One region of the Microbacterium suwonense genome, then DNA from elsewhere that is predicted to be linked to it. Evidence: riboswitches for the same ligand, from Rfam matches in the RefSeq annotation. Region 1 holds a riboswitch; the other holds the start of a gene.

Region 1 (10,933 bases):
TGGCGAGCCGGTCGAGCATGTTCGAGATCTGCGGCCCCCGCCGTGCACGACGACAGGCTGCACGCCCACGTAGCGCAGGTATGCGATGTCCTGCGCGAAGGCGTCCTGCAGCTCCTCGGAGACCATCGCGTTGCCGCCGTACTTGACGACGACGATCTGGTCGCGGAAGCGCTTGAGCCAGGGCAGCGATTCGATGAGCGTGGCGGCCTTGACGGCGGCCTCCTCGGGTGCGGTCAGCTGAAGGTCGGTCATGAGGCGTATGCGCTGTTCTCGTGCACGTAATCGTGGGTGAGGTCGTTGGTGAGGATCGTCGCGGTGGCCTCGCCGGCCTTCAGATCGATCTCCAGGCGCGTCGCACGCGGGGTGAGGTCGACGTCCTCGCGGGGCCGGTCGGGGCCGCCCGCGGAGCAGACCCGCACGCCGTTCATCGTCACGTCGACGTCGTAGGGGTCGAACTGCGCGGCGGTGGTGCCGATGGCCGCCAGCACGCGACCCCAGTTCGGGTCGTTGCCGAAGATCGCCGCCTTGAACAGGTTGTTGCGGGCGACCGAGCGGCCGACCTCGACGGCCTCCTCCTCGGTGGCGGCGTGCTGCACCACGATGGTGATGTCGTGGCTGGCACCCTCGGCATCCGTCTGCAGCTTCTGTGCGAGCTCGCCGCACAGCTCGCTCAGCGCGGCGGTGAAGTCGTCGAGATCGGGGTGGATGCCGCTGGCACCGCTGACGAGCAGCGTGACCTGGTCGTTGGTGGACATACAGCCGTCGGAGTCGAGCCGGTCGAAGCTCACGTTCGTCGCGCGGCGCAGCGCGGCATCGGCCTCGGAGGCCTCCAGGTCGGCATCCGTGGTGATCACCACGAGCATGGTGGCAAGTCCCGGTGCGAGCATGCCCGCACCCTTCGCCATGGCGCCGATGGTCCACCCGTCGCGGGTGAGGACGGCGGTCTTGGAGACCGTGTCGGTGGTCATGATGGCCTCGGCCGCGAGCTGTCCGCCATCGGCGCTGAGGCTTGCGATGCCGCGCTCGACGCCGTCGAGCACCTTGCCACGGAACACCTCGTCGCCGGTGCCGATCAGTCCCGTGGAACAGACGAGGACATCGCCGGCGCTGACATCGAGCAGTTCGGCGGCCTTCTCGGCGGTGAGGTGCGTGGTCTGGAAGCCGAAAGCACCGGTGAAGCAGTTCGCCCCGCCGGAGTTGAGCACGATCGCCTCGACCGTGCGGTCGGCGATGACCTGCTGCGACCACAGGATCGGGTTCGCCTTGGCGCGGTTGCTGGTGAACACCGCGGCGCCCACCTTGCGCGGCCCGCGGTTGACGACGACGGCGACGTCCGGCTTCCCGGTGCTCTTGAGCCCTGCGGCGACGCCGGCGGCGTCGAATCCCTGGGGTGCGGTCACGCTCACGGCGCTACTCCGTTCACGGTGAGGGCGCGGTCCTCCGGAAGGCCCAGCGCGAGGTTCATGGACTGCACGGCCGCGCCGGCGGTTCCCTTGACGAGGTTGTCGACCGCGGTGACGACGACTACGCGGTTCGCCGCACGGTCGATGGCCAGCCCCATCAGCGCGGTGTTCGCGCCGAGCACGTCTGCGGTGCGGGGGAAGGAGCCCTCCGGCAGCAGCTGCACGAAGGTCTCGTCGCCGTAGGCACTCTGCCAGGCGTCGCGGATCTGGGCATCCGTGGCACCTTCGGCGATCGGCGCGGTGCAGGTGGCGAGGATCCCGCGCGCCATCGGCACGATGACCGGGGTGAAGGAGACCCGGATGCCGTCCGGCGCGGCGCCGGAGGCTGCAGCGAGCGCCTGCCTGATCTCGGGGATGTGCCGGTGCGTGCCGCCGACGGCATAGGGGTTGGCGGTGCCGAGCAGTTCGCTGCCGAGCAGGTGGGGCTTCAGGCTCTTGCCCGCGCCGGACGGACCGACGGCGAGCACGCTGACGATGTCGCCCGGGTCGATGACGCCGGCTGCGACGCCGGGCGCAAGACTCAGGCTGACCGTCGAGGCGTTGCAGCCCGGTGCGGCGATGCGCCGTGCGCTGCGGAGCACCTCGCGCTGCTTCGTGCCGGTTCCGGAGCCGGCGTCCACGAGGAGTTCGGGGACGCCGTATGCCCACGGCTCGTGGAAGTCGCCGCCGTAGAACGCCGCCCAGGCGTCCTGCGAGGTGAGGCGGTGGTCGGCGCCGGCGTCGATGACCAGCGGCGTCTCGCCCAGGGCATCCGTGTACTGACCGGACTGTCCGTGCGGCAGGGCGAGAACCACGACGTCATGGCCGGCGAGGACCTCCGGTGTGGTGTCCTGCAGGGTGAGGTGCGCGAGCGAGCGCAGGTGCGGTTGATGCTGGATCAGCGGCTGCCCCGCGTTCGAATGCGCGGTGACGGTGCGGATCTCGATGTCGGGGTGCGCGGCGAGCAGCCGCAGGATCTCGCCTCCCGCATAGCCTGATGCGCCGGAGACGGCGACGGAGTACGTCATGCTTCCACCTTAACGGTCGGTGTGCGCCCGATGACGGGCCTGGCCGGAGCGGCGACACCGGCATCCGACTCGTACCGGGACGGCACGGGCTGCGCGGGGTCGCCTAGATTCGGCGGCCGACACGGCGTCGACGCGCGCTCGGGAACCGCGAAGCGGGAGCGAGGACGACCGAAGGCATGACGCGACAGTAGCGTCGAAGCCGCAGCATCCGCAAATCGACGCGTCACAGTCGGGACGCCCTCACAGGTCGAAGAAGGCCCGTTCGTGCTCCGCCGAACGACGGAACGCGCGATGCATGCGTTCTCGGCGCTCGTCGTCGGCTGCGGCCGCCGCCCGGGTGACGAAGCCGATGGCCTGTTCGGTCGCGACGGCGAAGGCGGGATCGGCGTACGTGGACAGCCAGGAGGCGAACGGATGCCGATCGCTCAGCGCATGCTCCCCGAACTCCCCGCGTGCAGCCGAACACCCAGATCGGTGTACAGCCAGAAGCAGGGCAGGGCTGCGGCGATCAGCACCGCGTGGTCTCCGCTGAACGCCGCGGCGCGCAGGTGGTCGAGGTAGGCGGTGTTCACCGCGCTCGGCTCGGCGGAGAACGTCGTGGCAGAGGTGCCGGTGTCGGGGGTCAGCCAGGATGCGTGCAGTTCGAGCTCGCCGGCGATCGCCCCCTGCGCCGACTGCGCCCAGAACGCCTGCTCCTGGGTGCTCGGCGCCAGCCGGGCCGCTTCCGCGAGCACCCGCGCGTACTCGCGCAGGTACAGGGCATCCTGGGCGAGGTACCCCAGGAATCGGTCTCGGCCGAGCGTGCCGTCGGCGAGGGCGCGGATGAACGGCAGCGCGTCGATGTCGGCGCGCACCTCCGCGATGCTCACCCACCACGCGTCGCGGACATCGTCGGGGCTCGGACGGGTCTCCAGGGCACCGCGCTGCCACAGTCCGGCAAGATGGCTGACCGGGCCGTTCCCGCGGCCCACGTCCAGCGTCCCGGCGGCACGCAGCGATTCGCGCAGCCATTCGCGGGCGCCCGCGACGGCCTCCGGCCAGTCCTTCCCGCGGGCACTCAGGGTGGCCAGGGCCGACGACAGCGAGCAGCCCGTGCCGTGCGTGCTGGTGGTGTCGATGCGCGCGCCGCGATGCTCCACGATCACGCCGTCGGCGCCGACCAGGGCATCCGGCGTCTGATCCCCGGCAAGGTGCCCGCCCTTCGCGAGCACGAGGGCGCCGGTGCGCGCGGCGACCTGCTGCGCGGCCGCCAGCGCCTCGGGCCAGTCGCCGACGCGGCACCCCGAGAGCACCGCCAGCTCGTCGAGGTTCGGGGTGAGCAGATCCGCGTGGGAGGCGAGGTCGAGCAGGGCGGCCTCGGCGTCCGAATCGAGCAGGCGGTCGCCGCTGGTGGAGACCATCACCGGGTCGAGCACGACCGTGTCGGGCCGGCGCGCCGCGAGCCAGTCGCCGACGGTGCGGATGACCTCGGCATCCGCGAGCATCCCGATCTTCACCGCGTCGATCTCGATGTCGTCGGCGACGGCATCGAGCTGTGCGCGCAGGAAGTCGGCGGGCGGCACGTGCACCCCGCGCACTCCGCGGGTGTTCTGCGCGGTCAGCGCCGTGATCGCCGCCATGCCGTAACCGCCGTTGGCGGCGATGGCCTTCAGATCGGCCTGGATCCCCGCGCCTCCCGAAGGGTCGCTCCCGGCGATGCTGAGCACCCGGGGAGGGCGCTGCCCGCGCCAGGCACGACGGAATGCGCGGGCGGCGGCGTGTGGATCCTCGACCGCGCACAGCGCGGACACCACGGCGACCCCTGCCGCGCCGGCCTCGCGCAGCGCCGTGACGTCGTCGATCCCGATGCCGCCGATCGCGACGGCCGGGACCGGGCTGAGGGCTGCCAGTGTCCTGAAGCCCGCGACGCCGAGTGCGGGCGGATGGTCGGGCTTCGTGCTGGTCGGGCGGATGACCCCGATGCCGACGTAGTCGACGGTGCCCGGCGGCAGGGCGCGCACGGCGTCGAGGTGAGCGGGTGTGTTGGCGGTGAGGCCGATGAGGGCGTCCGGTCCGAGCGCCTCGCGAGCGGCGCGCACGGAGGCATCGGACTGCCCGAGGTGCACCCCGTCGACACGGGCGCCGCGGGAGCGGGCATCGACCGCCGCCTGCAGACGGTCGTTCACCACGAGCAGTGCGCGGCCGGCGATCGCGTGCGACAGCTCGACGAGCAGGTCGACGGTCTGGGCATCCGAGGCGTCCTTGTCGCGCAGCTGCACGATGGCGACACCGCCCGCAACAGCCTCCCGGACGGTGGCGACGACGCCGCGATCGCCGCAGAGCGCCGCATCCGTCACGAGATACAGCGAGAGGTCGGCGTTCATGCGGCGACCTCCCGCATGCGGGCGGCGGAGACGACGTCCGCCGGTTCGATCGCCGCGAGCGCGTCGAGGAGGGTCGCGGCGAAGCTGCCTGGCCCGGATGCCGCGGCCGCCGCACGTTCCGCCGCCACCGTGTACACGAGGGTGGCGGCGGCGATCGCGGTGAGCGCATCGGCACCGGTGCCACGGGCCGTGCCGAGGAAGGCCGCCATGACGGCTCCGAGAGCGCATCCGCCTCCGGTGACACGGGTGAGCAGGGCATCGCCGTTCGCGACGCGGATGACACGCCGCCCGTCGGTGATCAGATCCACCTCGCCGGAGACGGCGACCGTGCTCCCCACCGTTCGGCCAGGGTGCGCGCCGCGTCGGCTGCGGCTTCCGGTGTGTCCGTGGCATCGACGCCCCTGCCGCCCGCGCTGAGGCCGGCGAGGGCGAGGATCTCGGAGGCGTTGCCGCGGATGGCCGTCGGCCGCAGGGCCGCGAGCTCGCCGGCGAGCCCCGTGCGCACCGGCAGCACGCCGATGGCGACCGGATCGAGCACCCACGGCGTTCCTGCGGTGTTCGCCCCCGCCGCCGCCTCCAGACTTGCGGCGCGCTGCTCGGGCGTGGGCGTGCCGAGGTTGATCAGCACACCGGAGGCCGCCCCGGCGAACATCCCGGCCTCGCCGACGATGTCGACCATGGCGGGCGCGGCCCCGAGCGCCAGCAGCACGTTCGCGGTGAACCCGGTCACCACCGAGTTGGTGATGCAGTGCGTCAGCGGCGGCGCGGCACGCAGGCGCTTCAGCAGGTCGGCGGCGGCCGAGACGGGATCGGCGGACGAGGGTCCTCCGGTGGGCAGGTACGACGTATCGCTCATGGCGACATCCCTTCGCTAGTACGAGCTAGATCAGGTTCGACGGGTGTGATCTCAGCCGCGGATGCGGCACCCCGTGTCACTGCCGGTGAGTCTACCGGGAAGCGTTCAGTCGCGGATGCCGGCTCCGAATCGCTCTGCGGTCACAGCGACGCCCGCGAGCTTCGCCTCGGTCGCCTCGGCGGCGGTGAGAGTGCGATCGGATGCCCGGAAGCGCAGCGCGAAGCTCAGGCTCTTGCGCCCCTCGCCCACGCCCTCGCCGCGATAGTCGTCGACCAGGGTCGCCGACTCGAGCAGCTCGCCCGCGCCCTCGATAAGCGCGGCACGCACCTCGGATGCCGGAACCCCGGCATCCACCACCAGCGAGACATCCTGGGTTGCGGCCGGGAACGTCGACAGCGATGCGGCGACCACGCGTTCGCCCGCGAGCGTCAGCACACGGTCGAGATCGAGCTCCAGCACCATGACGCGGCCGGGCAGATCGGCATCCGCCGACACCTGCGGGTGCAGCTCGCCGACGTAGCCCACGTCTTCGCCGCGCACGCTGAGCACACCCGCGCGTCCGGGATGCAGCGCCGCGCGCTGGGTCTGGGCCACGTCGATGTCGACGCCGGCTGCGACGCCGATCACGCGCACCGCGTCGAGCGCATCGGACACCTCCACGTGCTCGGCGCTGCGGCCGGGCTGGCGCGGAGTGATGTTCCCGGTGAGGAGCACGGCCAGATGCCGCGGCTGCGGGGGATCGACGCGTTGAGGTGCGCGAGCGTCTCATCGCTCGGTCGCTGCCCCAGCGGTGGGATGAAGTCCGTGCCGTAGGTCACGCCCGCCTCGGGAGCGAACACGACGCCTGTCTCGAAGACCGCCAGATCCACCAGTCCGCGCGAGATGTTGCGATGCGCGATCTGCAGCAGACCGGGGATCAGGGAGCGGCGCAGGAAGGGGACCTGCCCGTCGAGTGCATTGGCCAGCCGGATGCTGGGCAGGTGCTCGCCGGTGGCCGAGCCGTGCAGATCGTTCTGCTCCTCGGTGGTGAACGGGAACGCCGGGGTCTCGACGAAGCCCGCCGCAGCCAGTGCATCCGCGACCCGCTTGCGACCCTGCTGCAGCACGGTGTACCCGCGACCGGAGGGCGGGGTGGGCAGCACGGAGGGGATCCGGTCGAGTCCGTGGATGCGGGCGACCTCCTCCACCAGCGTCCACTTGTCGGTCAGGTCGGGGCGCCAGCTCGGCGGGATGACGAACCAGCCGCCGTCGTTCGCCGTGACCTCGGCGCCGATCATCTCCAGCGCGCCGACGATCTCGTCATCGCTGTAGTCCACCCCGACCACGCCCTGCGTGAAGCCGCGCGGCAGATCGATGCCGGCGATCTCTACCTTGGTGAACAGCGCACCGCCCTCCTCGGTGAGCGTGCCGCCGGCCAGCTCCACCATGAGGTCGGCGACGCGACGCGCCGCGACGAAGGGGATGAGCGGGTCCACCCCGCGCTCGAAGCGCTTGGAGGCCTCGCTGGGCAGTTTGTGCCGGCGGGCGGTGCGTGCGATCGTGACCGGGTCGAACGTCGCCGCCTCGATCAGCACATTGCGGGTGGTGCTGCTCATCTCTGTGGTGCCGCCGCCCATGACGCCGGCGAGGCCGATCGGGCCGGAGCCGTCGGTGATCAGCAGATCCTCGACGTGCAGCGCCCGGTCGTGGCCGTCCAGTGTGGTCATCCGCTCGCCCTCCTGGGCGCGACGCACCACGATGCCGCCCTGCAGCCTGTCCAGGTCGTAGCCGTGGATCGGGTTGCCGAGCTCGAGCATCACGTAGTTGGTGATGTCGATGAGCACGCCCAGCGAGCGCATCCCGGCCAGCCCCAGCCGCGCGATCATCCACGGCGGGGTCGGGCGCGACGGGTCGACATCACGCACCACGCGGGCGACGAACTCGCGTGCCCCGACGTTGCCGCGGATGGGGTTGCGGTCATCGACGCTGATCGAGAAGCCGGAGCCCGGCTGCAGCTCGGAGAAGTCGCGCTCGGCCGGGTCGCGGAAGGCGGCGCCGGTGGCGTGGGAGTACTCCCGGGCGACGCCGCGCAGCGAGAACGCGTACCCGCGGTCGGGGGTGACGTTGATCTCGACGGCCACATCGTCCAGGTGCAGCAGCTCGATGGCATCCGTGCCGACCTCGGGATCCAGCCCCAGCGTCGACAGCACGATGATGCCGTCGTGCTCGTCACCCAGCCCCAGCTCACGGGCCGAGGCGATCATGCCGTCGGAGACGTGGCCATAGGTCTTGCGCGCCGCGATCGGGAAGGGGCCGGGCAGCACGGAACCCGGCAGCGTTACCACGACCTTGTCCCCCACGGTGAAGTTGTGCGCGCCGCACACGATGCCGCGGACGCCGCCGTTGGCCTCGCCGACGTCCACCTGGCACCAGTTGATGGTCTTGCCGTTCTTCTGCGGCTCGGGCGTGAGCTCGAGGACGCGCCCGACGACGACAGGACCGGATATCTCGAAGCGGTGGATGTCCTCCTCTTCGAAGCCGACCGACACGAAGGATGCCAGCACATCCTCCGGCGTGGCATCCGCGGCCACCTCGACGTACTCGCGCAGCCAGGAAAGCGGAACGCGCATCACACCACCATCCCGAACTGCTCGCTGAAGCGCACATCGCCCTCGGCCATGTCGCGCATGTCCTTCACATCGCTGCGGAACATCAGGGTCCGCTCGATCCCCATCCCGAACGCGAAGCCGCTGTACTGCTCGGGGTCGATGCCCGCCGCACGCAGCACGTTGGGATTGACCATTCCGCATCCGCCCCACTCGATCCAGCGCGCGCCGCCCTTGAAGGTCGGGTGCCACAGGTCGAGTTCGGCGGAGGGCTCGGTGAACGGGAAGTAGTTGGTGCGCAGGCGCGTCTTGGCCTCGGGCCCGAACATCTGCCGCGCGAAGTGATCCAGCGTGCCCTTCAGATGCGCCATCGTGATGCCCTTGTCGATCACCAGGCCCTCGAACTGGCTGAACACCGGCAGGTGGGTGGCGTCGAACTCGTCGGTGCGGTAGGTGCGGCCGGGGCACAGCACGTAGATCGGGAGCTCGCGGTCGAGCATCGAACGCACCTGCACGGGGCTGGTGTGCGTGCGCATCACCAGGTGACGCGAGGTCGGGTCGACGTAGAAGGTGTCCTGCTCCTGGCGGGCGGGGTGGTCCTCGTCGAAGTTGAGCGCATCGAAGTTGAACCACTCGTGCTCGAGCTCCGGGCCCTCGGCGATCTCCCAGCCCATGCCGACGAACACATCGCACACCTGCTCCTGCAGCAGCGTCAGCGGATGACGTGCGCCCACCCGCGAGCGCGAGGCCACAGCGGTGATATCGACGCGCTCCGCCTCCAGACGCGCGGCGGTCTCGGCCTCGGCGAGCTCGGTCTCCCGTGCGGCGAGCGCCTGCGAGACCCGTCCCCGGCCCTGGCCGATGAGCTTGCCGAATGCGGCCTTGTGCTCGGGTGCCACCTGGCGCATCGATGCATTCAGCACGGCCAGCGGGGAGCCCTCGGCGATGTGCGCGGCGCGGGCGGCCTTCAGCTCTGCGGTATCGGATGCCGCGGCGATCGCCGCGAGCGCGGCGTCGACGGCGGACTCCACCGCCTCCGGTGTGATCTGGGGTGTTTCGGGAGACTCTGACACGAGAATCGAGTCTACCGGCGCGCGAGCAGGGCTCCCGCGCCGGTGGACGACTGCATCACGGGACGGATCAGACGATCAGGCCGAGCAGAAGCACGCCGAGCAGACCCACCACCGAGACCGCGCACTCCATCAGGCTCCATGTCTTGAAGGTCTGTCCCACGGTCAGGCCGAAATACTCCTTCACCAGCCAGAAACCGGCGTCGTTGACATGCGAGAGGAAGACCGAGCCCGCACCGATGGCGAGCACCATCAGGGCGACGTGCGTGCTGCTGAGATCACCGGCCAGCGGTGCCATGATCCCCGCGGCGGTGATGGTCGCCACCGTCGCAGATCCTGTCGCCAGGCGGATGAACACCGCGACCAGCCAGCCGGCCAGCAGCAGCGGCATGCCCGAGCCGGCGATGCCGTTGCCGATCACCTCGCCGACGCCCGAATCCACCAGCGTCTGCTTGAAACCGCCGCCCGCGCCCACGATCAGCAGGATCGAGGCGATCGGGGCGAACGCGTCGCCGGTCTCTTTGGCGACCTCGCCCATGGTGCGCCCGAGCGCGGTGCCCAGCACGATCATCGCGTACAGCGAGGTGATCAGCAGCGCCTGCAGGGGCGTGCCGATGAAGACCAGGATCTGACCGAGCACGCTGTCGTCGAACCCGGTCGATCTCACGATCGTCATCAGCAGCATCAGCACCACCGGCATCAGCACGACCGACAGCGCGACGCCGAATGCGGGCCGCCTGCCCTCGCGTTCGCTGACCGGCGCGAGCAGCGTGGTGGATGCCTGCACCGGCACCCAGCGCGCCATGGGCTTGGCGAGCACAGGACCGGCGATGATCACCGTCGGGATCGCGACGAGCAGCCCCAGCGCGAGGGTGAGACCCAGGTCTGCGCTCAGCGCGTCGATGGCGATGAGCGGCCCGGGGTGCGGCGGCACGAGGCCGTGCAGGGCGGAGAGTCCCGCCAGCGCCGGGATGCCGACGAGGATGACGGGGAGCCCCGCCCGCTTCGCCACCAGCATCACGATCGGGATCAACAGCACGACACCGACCTCGAAGAACAGCGGGATGCCGATGATGAACGCCGCCAGCGCCATCGCCCAGGTCAGTCGTTTCAACGGCGTCTTGGCGAGGATCGTGTCGACGATCTCGTCGGCGCCGCCGGACTCCGTGAGGAACCGGCCGATCACCGCGCCCAGCACGATCAGCACGCCGACGCCGCCGACCGTGTCGCCCAGACCTTTGGAGAACGAGGTGAACGCGTTCTCGAAGCCCATGTTCGCGGCGACAGCCATCACCGCCGCGCCGAGGATCAGGGCGAAGAACGGATGCATCTTCACCCAGACGATCAGCACCACGATCAGCACGATCGAGATGACGGCGGCGATGATCAGCTGCGCCGTGCCCGCAGCCGGCTGCACGGTCTCGGCTGCGAAGACCGCGTTCAGGGCGGATGCCCCACCTGCCAGTGCATACATGTGGTGCTCCTCACTGCGGCCGGTCGCCAGCGACTCGGAACCGCACGGCACACGATACTCGCCGGTAGGATCGGCGACGAGAGGGACTCACAGGACGAGGTGCCACGCATGAGAG
Region 2 (10,933 bases), 820 kb from region 1:
TCGAGGTCGACACCCATGTCACCGGCGTGCTCGAGCATGTCGACGGGGCGATCTCGACCGTGACGTTCAGCTTCGACGCCGCCGCGACGCAGGCCGCACCGATCGAGGTGCACGGCGAGACCGGCACCCTCTCACTGCCCGACCCCAACATGTTCACAGGAGAGGTGCGCCTGCGTCGGCCCGGTCAGGATGCATGGAGCACCCTGCCGACGAGCGCGGGCTATGAGAACGGGTCCCGCGGCATCGGCCTGCTCGACTTGGTGGCGGGAAACGCGCGCTCCGACGGTTCGATCGCCCTGCACGTGCTGGAGATCATGACCGCACTGCTGGAGTCGGCGCGCACCGGCAAGCGCCTCGAGCTCACCACCACGGCCGAGCGTCCACCACTTGTCCCGCTCACGAGCGAGCGGGAGTGGCGGATGCAGTGACCGTTTCCACCTCCTCGCCGGCCGGATCAGTAAGACTGAGCGCGTCCGCCGAGGCAAGATGGTTCCATGAGCGAGGAGACACCACCCATCGGCGTCGACTTCTTTCCCGACTGGGGTCACCGGCTGCCGCTGTGGGACGGCGGCACGCTCCCGCCGCTCTCCGAGGCGCTCCTCGACGACCTGCGCTCCTGGGTGCGGACCTGGCAGATCGTACTGGATCCCGTCTCCGAGGTCAGATGGCCCGACGATGAGGTCGGACGGGCGTGGATCGCCGAGGGACATCGCCTTGTGGCCGCGGTGGAAGCCGAACTCGGCGCCGGATACGTGTTGAAGCACGACTTCGACATGTACGGCCCCGATCACGATCACACGAGTCTGTGATCGACCTCGAACCGTGGGCCTGGGCGCTGCTCGCCCTTGCCGCGCTGATCGCGGGACTGGGGAAGACCGCCATCCCGGGCAGCGCGACCATATCGGTCGTGCTCCTGGCATCCGTCCTGCCAGCGCGCACCTCGACGGCGGCGATGCTCCTGCTGTTCATCGTCGGCGACGTGTTCGCGCTCATCGCCTACCGCCGGCACGCGCACTGGCGCACGCTGCTGCGGCTCGCGCCGGCCGTGATCGCCGGCCTCGTGCTCGGGTTCCTGTTCCTCGCCTGGAGCGGCGACGCCGTCGTCCGGCGGACGATCGCCATCATCCTGCTGGCGATGATCGCGATCACGCTGTGGCGGCGATGGCGGTCACCGAGCGCAGCATCCGGGCCCATGGCTGCCGCCGGCTACGGCACGCTCGCCGGGTTCACGACCATGGTCGCCAACTCTGGCGGACCGGTGATGTCGATGTACTTCCTCGCGACGCGCACGCCCGTGAAGGTCTTCCTGGGCACCTCGGCGTGGTTCTTCGCGATCGTGAACCTGGTGAAGGTGCCCTTCCTCGCCGGACTCGGGCTGATCACCCCGTCCGTGCTGCTGATGGACCTGGTCCTCGCTCCGCTGGTCGTGATCGGTGCGCTGATCGGCATCCGTCTGGCCAAGCGGATGCCGCAACAGCTCTTCGACCGTCTCGTGATCGTGCTCACGGTGCTCGGCGCCGTGTACCTGCTGTTCTGACGCCCCGCTCGAGTACACCTGCACGACGCGGGAACGGCTGCACGGGCAATCTGGCGATCTGATCGTGCAGCTGTTCCCCGCTCGTGCAGCTGTACCGGTGGCAGACCCGGTTGAGCCTGGGAGCCGTGCTCAGTCCAGGAAGATGTCCGGGAACAGCCGGTCGTCGGGGGTGCCGGGAACGGCCGCGTACTTCGAGAAGTCGGTGACGCCGTCGGCCGCCAGCACGTCCTCCACGATCAGCGACTGACCGGTGTACTCGCGGGCGGGCTTGGTGAGCACCGCGTAGGCGGCATCCGCGTAGATGTCGGCCGTGCGGCTGGCCGCCATCACCCGGTCCCCGCCGAGCAGGTTCTGCACGGCCGCGGTGGCGATCGTGGTACGCGGCCAGAGCGTGTTGGCGGCGATGCCGGCATCTGCGAACTCGGCCGCGAGTCCGAGCGTCGCCATCGTCATGCCGTACTTCGCGAGGGTGTACCCGGTATGCGCACCCAGCCACTTCGGCGTGATGTTCAGCGGCGGCGAGAGCGAGAGGATGTGCGGGTTCTCCGCCTCCATCAGAAGCGGCACTGCCGCACGGGACAGCATGAACGTGCCGCGCACGTTGACGTCCTGCATGAGGTCGTACTTCTTCGCGGCAAGATCGGCCGAGCGCGACAGGTCGATCACGCTGGCGTTGTTGAGGACGATGTCGACGCCGCCGAACTCCCCTGCGCCTTGAGCACGGCGCCCGTGATGTCGTCGTCGTCGCGCACGTCGCCGACGATCGGCAGCGCCTGGCCCCCGGCGGCACGGATCGCCTCGGCTGCGGAGTGCACGGTGCCCTCCAGCTTGGGATGCGGGGTGTCGGTCTTGGCGAGCATCGCGATGTTCGCTCCATCGACGGCGGCGCGCAGCGCGATGGCGAGGCCGATGCCGCGGCTGCCGCCCGACATCAGGATGGTCTTTCCGGCGAGTGACATGTGGTTCTCCTTAGACGTTGACACCAGGCGGCTCCCGTATGAGTTTCCGTCGCCCGAATCGCTCTCAGGCGACAGAAACTCATACGGGAGCGAGGGGCGGGTTCACTTCGGTGCCATGCGGATGGCGCCGTCGAGGCGGATGGTCTCGCCGTTGAGGTATCCGTTGGCGACGATGTGCTCCACCAAGGCGGCATACTCGTCGGGGCGGCCCAGGCGCGGGGGTACGGCACCTGCTGGCCGAGCGAGTCCTGTGCGGCCTGCGGGAGCCCTGCGAGCATCGGGGTCTCCATGATGCCCGGCGCGATGGTGCAGACACGGATGCCGTAGCGGGCCAGCTCCCGGGCTATCGGCAGGGTCATGGCGTGCACCCCGCCCTTCGACGCGGAGTAGGCGGGCTGCCCGATCTGACCGTCGAACGCGGCGACGCTGGCGGTGCTGACGATCACGCCGCGGTCGCCACCCTCGGTCGGCTCCTGCTGCGCGATGACGGCGGATGCCTGAGAGATGACATTGAACGTGCCGACGAGGTTGATGCGGATGATGCGCTCGAACGCGTCGAGGTCGGCCGGGTTGCCCTCACGATCGAGCACCTTGGCCGGCGGCGCGATCCCGGCGCAGTTGACGACCACGCGCAGCGGGGCGATGGACTGGGCGGATGCCACGGCGGCAGCCACCTGATCGCTGCTGGTGACATCGGCGGGGGTGAAGAGCCCGCCCAGTTCTGCGGCGACCTCTTCACCGGCCGAGTTCGGCAGGTCGAGGATGGCGACCTGTGCCCCGGCTGCGGCGAGCCGACGGGCGGTAGCGAGTCCGAGTCCGCTGGCGCCGCCGGTGATGAGCGCGCCCTGTCCCGTGATCTGCATGTGTTCTCCTTCGAACGGCACTGCATCCGACGACGGTTCGCGCCGACGGTCGATGCGACTGAGTTTCAGCATATGTGATTCTGAGTTCCTCCGCTGGCGGGATCTCCGCCGGAGGGGATGCTGAAGTCATGGAACTTCGTCGCAAACGAGCCTACGACACCCCCTCGGCCGAAGACGGGTTCCGTGTGCTGATCGATCGGCTGTGGCCGCGCGGCGTCTCGAAGGAGAAGGCGGCGATCGATCTGTGGGCCAAGGACATCGCGCCCAGCCCGGAGTTGCGGCACGACTGGCACGCCGCCCCGGATGCCGATTTCGAGGTGAACGCCGAGCGCTACCGCGCCCAGCTGCACAACGAGAGCGCCGAGGCGCTGCAGGCGCTTGTCGACGAGCTGAACGGACGCCCCGTGGTCACCCTCGTCTACGCCCTGCGCAACACCGAGCACAACCACGCGGTGGTGCTGCAGGGCGTGCTCAAACCGCTGCTGGAGTGAGCGCCGGGCCGGCTCTCCGGCTTCAGCTCCAGACGAAGCGGAACACCCCGGCCGCCACGGCGGCGGCGATCGCGATGGTCATGATCGACGCCCCGCCCAGCAGCGCGACTGCATCGCGCGGGTGCAGCCGCGACGGACGCGACCAGGTGCGCGGGATGCCGGAACCGAACCCCCGCGCCTCCATCGCCATCGCCAGCTTCGTGCCTCGACGCACCGCGAACACGAGCAGCACGAACGCCATGGAGAGGAACCGGCGCAACACGCCCCGATCGCCCACGCCGCGTGCGCGCCTGGCCAGCGACATGGTGCGCCAGTCGTCGACGAACAGCCCCAGCATCCGGGCGCCCGCCAGCACGCCCAGCACGAAGCGGCTGGGCAGATGCGCCACCTGCGCGAGCGCATCGCCGAGCTCAGTCGGGTCGGTGCGTCCGAACAGCAGGATCGTGGGAAGCCCCAGGGCGACGACGCGCAGCGTGACGGCCACGGCGAGCGCGATGGATCCCTCGCTGATCGCGGCGAAGCCGAACCGCCAGAACACCTGACCCTCCGGGTCGGCATACAGCAGCATGCTCAGCCCTGCGATTGGCGAGAACAGCACGATGGGCGCCAGCCTGCGCAGTACCGTGCGCAGGCTGAGGCCGGTCAGCGGCAGGCACAGCAGCTGCAGGGCGATCGCGACCAGCGCGCTGACCGGGTCGATCGACGCGAACAGCGGCACCGACAGCAGCAGCGCCAGCATCAGCTTCGTGACGGGATTCACGCCGTCCAGCCACGCACGGTCCTCCCGGGCACGGACGGATGCCGGCGTCTGCACGGCCGTCATCTTCCCGCTCCGCGGAGGTCTTCGGTCGCGGCAGCCAGTTCGATGCGGCTCCCACCCAGGTGTCGCACCACCGCCGCGTCGTGGCTCACCGCGACCACTGTGCGGCCGGAGGCGATCTCCTCCTGCAGCAGTTCCATGATCCCGACCCATCCGCGCCGGTCCTGCCCGAAGGTCGGTTCGTCGAGCACGATCACCTGCGGCGCGGATGCCAGCACCGTCGCCACCGACAGGCGCCGCTTCTGGCCCCCGCTGAGCGTGAACGGGTTGGCGAGTCCGAGCGGTGCGAGCTGCAGCCGCTCCAGCAGGTCGTCGACGATCGCGTCGACCTCGGCATCCGATTTCTTCAGCGCCCGCGGACCCACAGCCAGTTCGTCGCGCAGCGTGCGGGCGAGGAACTGATGCTCGGGCTCCTGGAACACGGTGCCGATCCGGGTGAGCAGCTCGCGCGAGGTCCAGCGAGCAGGCCTGCGGCCGGAGCGGCCGGTCAGATCGGATGCCGCAGTCACCGTGCCGTCCAGCTCGGGCAGGAGCCCTGCAAGAGTGAGCGCCAGGGTCGACTTCCCGGCGCCGTTCGATCCGGTGATCACGGTGGCGGCTCCGCGCGGCACGCTCAGATCGAGCCCGGACTGCACAGCGGTGCGTCCATCCCGGCTGATCGTCAGGCGGTCGGTCTCGAGCACGGCATCCGCTGCACCGCCGTCGACGGATGCGAGCACCGGAAGCGGGAGGCCGCGACCAGGCACCCACACTCCGGCGTCCGCCAGCACGTCACCGTAGCGACCGAACACCTCCCCCGGCGTGCCGTCGGCGAGCAGACCGCCGTCGGCGGCGAGCACGATCACCCGGGTGAGCAGATCCGCCCAGATCTCCGTGCGGTGCTCGACGACGATGAGCGTCGCCCCGGTGTCTTCCAGCACGCGGCCGACGCTCTCGCGCACCTCGCGGACACCGTCCGGATCGAGGTTCGCGGTCGGCTCGTCCAGCAGCAGCAGTCCCGGTTGCATGGCCAGCACGCCGGCCAGCGCGAGCCGCTGCTTCTGTCCCCCGAGAGTGCCTTGGTCGGCCGATCCAGTGGCACGTCGAGCCCCACGGCATCCAGCGCCCCGGCGACTCGCCCGGGGATCTGCTCGGCCGGAACGCCGAGGTTCTCGCATCCGAACGCCACGTCGTCACCGACCTTGGAGAGCACGACGCCGGCATCCGGGTCCTGCAGCACCAGGCCGATCGCGCCGCGCCGGGACTCGGGCACGGCACCGTCGACGAGCAGCGAGCCGGTGCGCTCGCCTTCATCGGCGTCGCCGAGCACGCCCGCGAGCCCCGCGAGCAGCGTGGACTTGCCCGCCCCGGATGCCCCGAGCAACAGCACCCGCTCGCCCGGCTCGATCGTGAAAGTGACCTCGCTCACGGCGGGCAGGCGCCGCCCGGCATAGCGCCAGCCCCACCCATGCGCGGTGACGCCAGCAGGAGCAGCCATGCTCAGACCTCCTGGCGCACTTCCCTGCCGGCGGCGAATCTGCTCAGCGCACCGGTGGAGGCGAGGGCGCGCACCAGCAGCCAGCCGACCACGCCGGCGAGCACGATGCCCGAGACGACCAGCGCGCCGAGGTAGATGGCGTTGAACTCGAAGCTCTTCAGGAAGTTCGGCGATGAGCCGTAGAACATCTCGAAGATCCAGGCGGCCACGGCGGCGCCCACACCCGAGAGCGCGGCGACGACCACTCCGAAGCGGCGATACAGGAACACGGCGAAGACCAGCTCGGCTCCCAGTCCCTGCACGAGGCCGGACAGCACGGTCGAGACGCCCCAGACGTTGCCGATCAGCATCGAGATGATCGCGGCGACCACCTCGACCACCAGCGCCGCTCCGGGCTTGCGGATGACGAGGCCGCCGATCACGCCGCCGATCAGCCAGATACCCACGGCGATGCCGCCGAGGCCGGGGGTGACGGCATCCGCCGCGCCGAACCAGGCGCCGCCGACGACGTTCCACCCCCAGAAGACCAGGCCGATCGCGACACCGAGAACGGCGGCGACGACGATGTCGACGACCCGCCAGCGCAGGTTGCGTGCGGCCGGGACTGTGGCAGTCTCGGCGACGGATGCTGATGTGGACGTACTCATCTGAACTCCTCCCTGCGCCGGCATGATCCGGATCAGGTTCGACGGTCGAAGCGCGGTTCGCTTCCTCTCAGCCCGGCACACCGGACTCCCGTGGTTGTGTCATCGATCATAGCCCGGCGCCGTCGGCGATGGAGGCTCGTCTTTCCCTTCGTTGCACGAACGGATTGATAGCGTGTATCGGGTGACCGCCTCCCCGAGTCCACCCGCCCCCTCACGCGCCGACAGCGGCGCGAGAGTGCGCGCACCCCCGGGGGCGAGGCGCCCGGTGTGGACTCGGCGCCCGCGGCGGATCCCCTCGACCGGGCTTCGGTTCCCGATGGCGTCGCGACCGACTCCACCGCTGCCGCGACGGCCAAGCCGGTCGACGCCGTGGCGGATGCCGCACCGGTCGACTCCGCACCGGTCGCGGTGTGGGCGGATGAGCAGCATCCGATCACCGCTCTGGCCTGGCTCGACCCGCTGACCGTCGCACCGGCATCCGTGCCCGCAGCCGGATCGCCGCCGCTGCTCGACGGCACCCGATCGGCCGGTCGTCGTGCGCGAACCCTGATCCCGCTGGGCGTGATCGCCGCCCTGTGCGCGACCTACGTCGGCGGCACGCTGCTGGCACCGCTCGACCAGGTCGCCCCCACCGTTCACGCCGCCCAGGTCGCGATCGATCCCGCTCCCGTCGCGACCGCCGCCTGGCCTGCGGATGGCAGCGCGGCGGTGGCCGTGCAGGGGATGAACCCGATCTCCTCGACCATCCAGCGCGACGAGATCGCGAGCATCACCAAGGTCGCGACGGTGATGATGGTGCTCGACGAGCTGCCGCTCGAGATCGGCGAGCAGGGCCCGAGCTTCGAGTTCACCTACCGCGACTCGCGCGACTACTGGAGCTACCGGCGCTCGAACCAGTCGTCGCTCGACGTGCCGGTCGGCGGCAGCCTGACGGAGTACCAAATGCTGCAGGGCGTGCTGCTCGGCTCGGCGAACAACTACATCGACCGGCTCTCCGACGAGATCTGGGGCTCTGACCTGGCGTTCTCGGAGGCATCGGCGAAGTGGCTCAGCGACCACGGCATCGAGGGCGTCTCGCTGGCGACGCCCTCGGGCTTCGACAGCCGCAACGTGGCCACGCCGGAAGGGCTGATCAAGCTCGGCGAGGTCGCCATGCGCAATCCGGTGTTCGCCGAGATCGTCGGCACGCGCTCCGCCGAGATCCCTGGCGTCGGCACAGTGACCAACACCAACCAGCTGCTCGATGACGAGGGCGTGGTGGGCGTGAAGACCGGCACGCTCTCGCACTGGAACCTGCTCACCGCCAAGGACGTGCAGGTCGGCGACAGCACCGTGCGCCTGTTCGCCGCCGTACTCGGCCAGAACAGCGGTGACGAGCGGTTCGCCGTGACCCGGTCGCTGCTGGCCGGCGTGGAGAAGACCCTCGCCGAGCAGCCGGTGTCGGTGCCGAAGGGCACCGTCGTCGGGCAGGTCACGACCGAGTGGGGCGAGAAAGTGGATGTCGTCACGGATGCCGACACCACCGTCGTGCTGTGGAACGGTGCTTCTGCGACCGCCACAGCGGAACTGGATCTCGATGATCGGACGGATGCCGGAGCGAAGGCCGGCACGCTCACGGCGAAGGGTCCGGTGAACACGGTGCAGACCTCGGTGTCGCTCGCCGAAGAGGTCGCCGCGCCGAGCGCCTGGTGGCGCCTCACGCATCCGCTCGAGCTGTTCGGCCTCGATAAGCCGTAGGCCGACGCCCTGCCATACACGAAGACGCCCGAGCACACGAAGCCCGTGCACGCGAAGCCCGTGCACGCGAAGACGCCCGCCCCGCGAGGGGACGGGCGTCTTGCGTCAGGGCGTCAGCTCCGGTCGGGATCGGATGCCGTGGACTCGGCTTCGCGCACGGCCTCGGCCAGCTGCACCGCATCCGGCGCCTGTGCGATGTCCTCCTCGGCCTCGGCGTCTCCGGTCACGATCACCGGCGTGGAGCCGGTGAGGGCCTCTTCGGCGTCGATGTCGGTCGCAGCCTGCTCGAACTGCGACTGGTACAGGCGCCAGTAGGCGCCCCGCTTGGCGATCAGGCTGTCGTGGTCGCCCTGTTCAACGATGTCACCGTGCTCCATCACCAGGATGAGGTCGGCGTCGCGGATCGTCGACAGGCGGTGCGCGATCACGAACGACGTGCGGCCCTGACGCAGCGCCGCCATGGCGTGCTGCAGCAGCAGCTCGGTGCGGGTGTCGACGGCGCTGGTCGCCTCGTCGAGGATGAGGATCGACGGCTGGGCGACGAACGCGCGGGCGATCGTCATCAGCTGGCGCTCGCCCGCCGATACGTTCGAGGCGTCCTCGTCGAGCACCGTGTCGTAGCCGTCGGGCAGCGAGTGCACGAACCGGTCGACATAGGTTGCCTCGGCCGCCGCCACGATCTCGTCTTCGGAGGCGTCATCCTTGCCGTAGCGGATGTTCTCGCGGATGCTGCCGCCGAACAGCCACGGATCCTGCAGCACCATGCCGGTGCGTCGACGCAGGTCTTCACGCGTCATCTCGGCGATGTCCTGTCCGTCGAGCAGGATCCGGCCGGAGTCCAGCTCGTAGAACCGCATGATCAGGTTGACCAGCGTGGTCTTACCCGCACCGGTCGGACCGACGATGGCGACGGTCTGCCCCGGCTCGACGCGGAACGACAGGTCGGTGATCAGCGGGCGATCCTCGCTGTACGAGAACGCCACGTGATCGAACTCGATCACTCCGCGCCCATCGGTGACGGTGGGGGCGTCCTCGGCATCCGACTCCTGCTCCTCGGCGTCCAGGAAGTCGAACACCCGCTCGGCGGATGCCGTGCCGGACTGCACGACCGCGGCCATGCCGCCCAGCTCGCTCAGCGGCTGGCTGAACTGCTGCGAGTACTGGATGAACGCCTGCACGTCACCCAGGCGCAGGTTGCCGCTGGCGACCATCAGACCGCCGAGCACGGCGATCCCCACATAGGTGAGGTTCCCGATGAACATCATGGCCGGCATGATGATGCCCGAGAGGAACTGCGCCTTGAAGCTCGCCTGGAACAGCTCCTCGTTCTCGACGTTGAAGCTGTCGAGGGCGTCCTGCTCGCGGCCGAACACCTTGACGAGCGCGTGGCCCGAGAAGGCCTCCTCGACTCGGGCGTTCAAACGACCGACCTTGCGCCACTGGATGCCGAAGGCCTTCTGCGAGCGCGGACCGATGACGCCGAAGATGACGCCCATCAGCGGCAGCGAGACCAGCGCCACCAGCGCCAGCTGCCACGAGATCGAGAACATCATCACCAGCACGCCCACCACGGTGAGCACCGAGGTCAGCGCGCCGGACAGCGACTGCTGCATGGTCTGCGTGATGTTGTCGATGTCGTTGGTCACGCGCGAGATCAGCTCACCGCGCTGCACCTTGTCGAAGTACGACAGCGGCAGACGGTTGATCTTCGACTCGACGTCTTCGCGCAGCCGCCACATGGTGCGGACCATGATCACGTTGATCACGTAGCCCTGCAGCCAGCTGAGCACCGCCGAGACCAGGTAGATCGCCATCACGGCGATGATGATCCAGCGCAGCCTCTCGAAATCCACTCCGGCGCCGACCGTGAAGTGGTCCATGGCGGCGACCATGTCGGCGAAGGTGCCCTGGTCGGCCTGCCGCAGCCCCTCGACGACCTGATCCTGACTCATCCCCTCGGGGAACCCGTTGTCGCCGAGCGTCTTCGAGATGAAGCCCTCGTAGACGATGTTCGTCGCCTCGCCGAGGATCTTCGGCGCGGCCACCGACAGCACCACGCCGACGGCGCCGAAGAACGACACCAGGACGAACCACCAAGCCGCCGGCTTGAGCAGCCCGAGCATGCGCCGGAAGCTGGGCCCGAAGTGGTCGGCCTTTCCCGGCGCGGGGCCGTCGAACATGCCCCCGCCCTGCTGGCGCGCCTTCTCTGCCAGCTCGGCCTCTTCCTTCTCGGCCGCGGTCATCTCCACGACGTCGCCGCTCATGCGTCCACCCCCAGCTGCGACACGACGATCTCCTTGTAGGTCTCGTTCGAGGCGAGCAGCTCGTCGTGCGTGCCCACGCCCACCACTGCGCCGTCGTCGAGGACGACGATGCGATCGGCATCCGTGATGGTCGATACG

The links. A riboswitch is a leader RNA that binds a small molecule or an ion and turns the genes downstream of it on or off. The one in region 1 is predicted to bind thiamine pyrophosphate.
Region 2: it holds a riboswitch for thiamine pyrophosphate, as region 1 does, so the genes downstream of both, QUE33_RS13830 (ECF transporter S component) here and thiM (hydroxyethylthiazole kinase) in region 1, are expected to answer to the same signal.

Annotation. Positions count from the first base shown of each region.
Region 1 covers NZ_AP027728.1:403,703-414,635, reverse strand. The annotation lists partial or broken gene argB (acetylglutamate kinase) at 1-252, opposite strand, end outside; gene argJ (bifunctional glutamate N-acetyltransferase/amino-acid acetyltransferase ArgJ) at 249-1,406, opposite strand; gene argC (N-acetyl-gamma-glutamyl-phosphate reductase) at 1,403-2,470, opposite strand; gene QUE33_RS02100 (bifunctional hydroxymethylpyrimidine kinase/phosphomethylpyrimidine kinase) at 2,896-4,833, opposite strand; partial or broken gene thiM (hydroxyethylthiazole kinase) at 4,830-5,689, opposite strand; TPP riboswitch at 5,680-5,773, opposite strand; partial or broken gene pheT (phenylalanine--tRNA ligase subunit beta) at 5,795-8,298, opposite strand; gene pheS (phenylalanine--tRNA ligase subunit alpha) at 8,298-9,353, opposite strand; gene QUE33_RS02080 (GntT/GntP/DsdX family permease) at 9,415-10,818, opposite strand.
Region 2 covers NZ_AP027728.1:2,748,373-2,759,305, reverse strand. The annotation lists partial or broken gene QUE33_RS13870 (Gfo/Idh/MocA family protein) at 1-428, shown strand, start outside; gene QUE33_RS13865 (immunity protein CdiI family protein) at 495-809, shown strand; gene QUE33_RS13860 (sulfite exporter TauE/SafE family protein) at 806-1,537, shown strand; partial or broken gene QUE33_RS13855 (SDR family oxidoreductase) at 1,667-2,496, opposite strand; partial or broken gene QUE33_RS13850 (SDR family NAD(P)-dependent oxidoreductase) at 2,599-3,359, opposite strand; gene QUE33_RS13845 (DUF488 domain-containing protein) at 3,488-3,850, shown strand; gene QUE33_RS13840 (energy-coupling factor transporter transmembrane component T family protein) at 3,873-4,673, opposite strand; partial or broken gene QUE33_RS13835 (ABC transporter ATP-binding protein) at 4,670-6,147, opposite strand; gene QUE33_RS13830 (ECF transporter S component) at 6,150-6,794, opposite strand; TPP riboswitch at 6,785-6,896, opposite strand; gene QUE33_RS13825 (D-alanyl-D-alanine carboxypeptidase family protein) at 7,062-8,531, shown strand; gene QUE33_RS13820 (ABC transporter ATP-binding protein) at 8,645-10,795, opposite strand; gene QUE33_RS13815 (ABC transporter ATP-binding protein) at 10,792-10,933, opposite strand, start outside.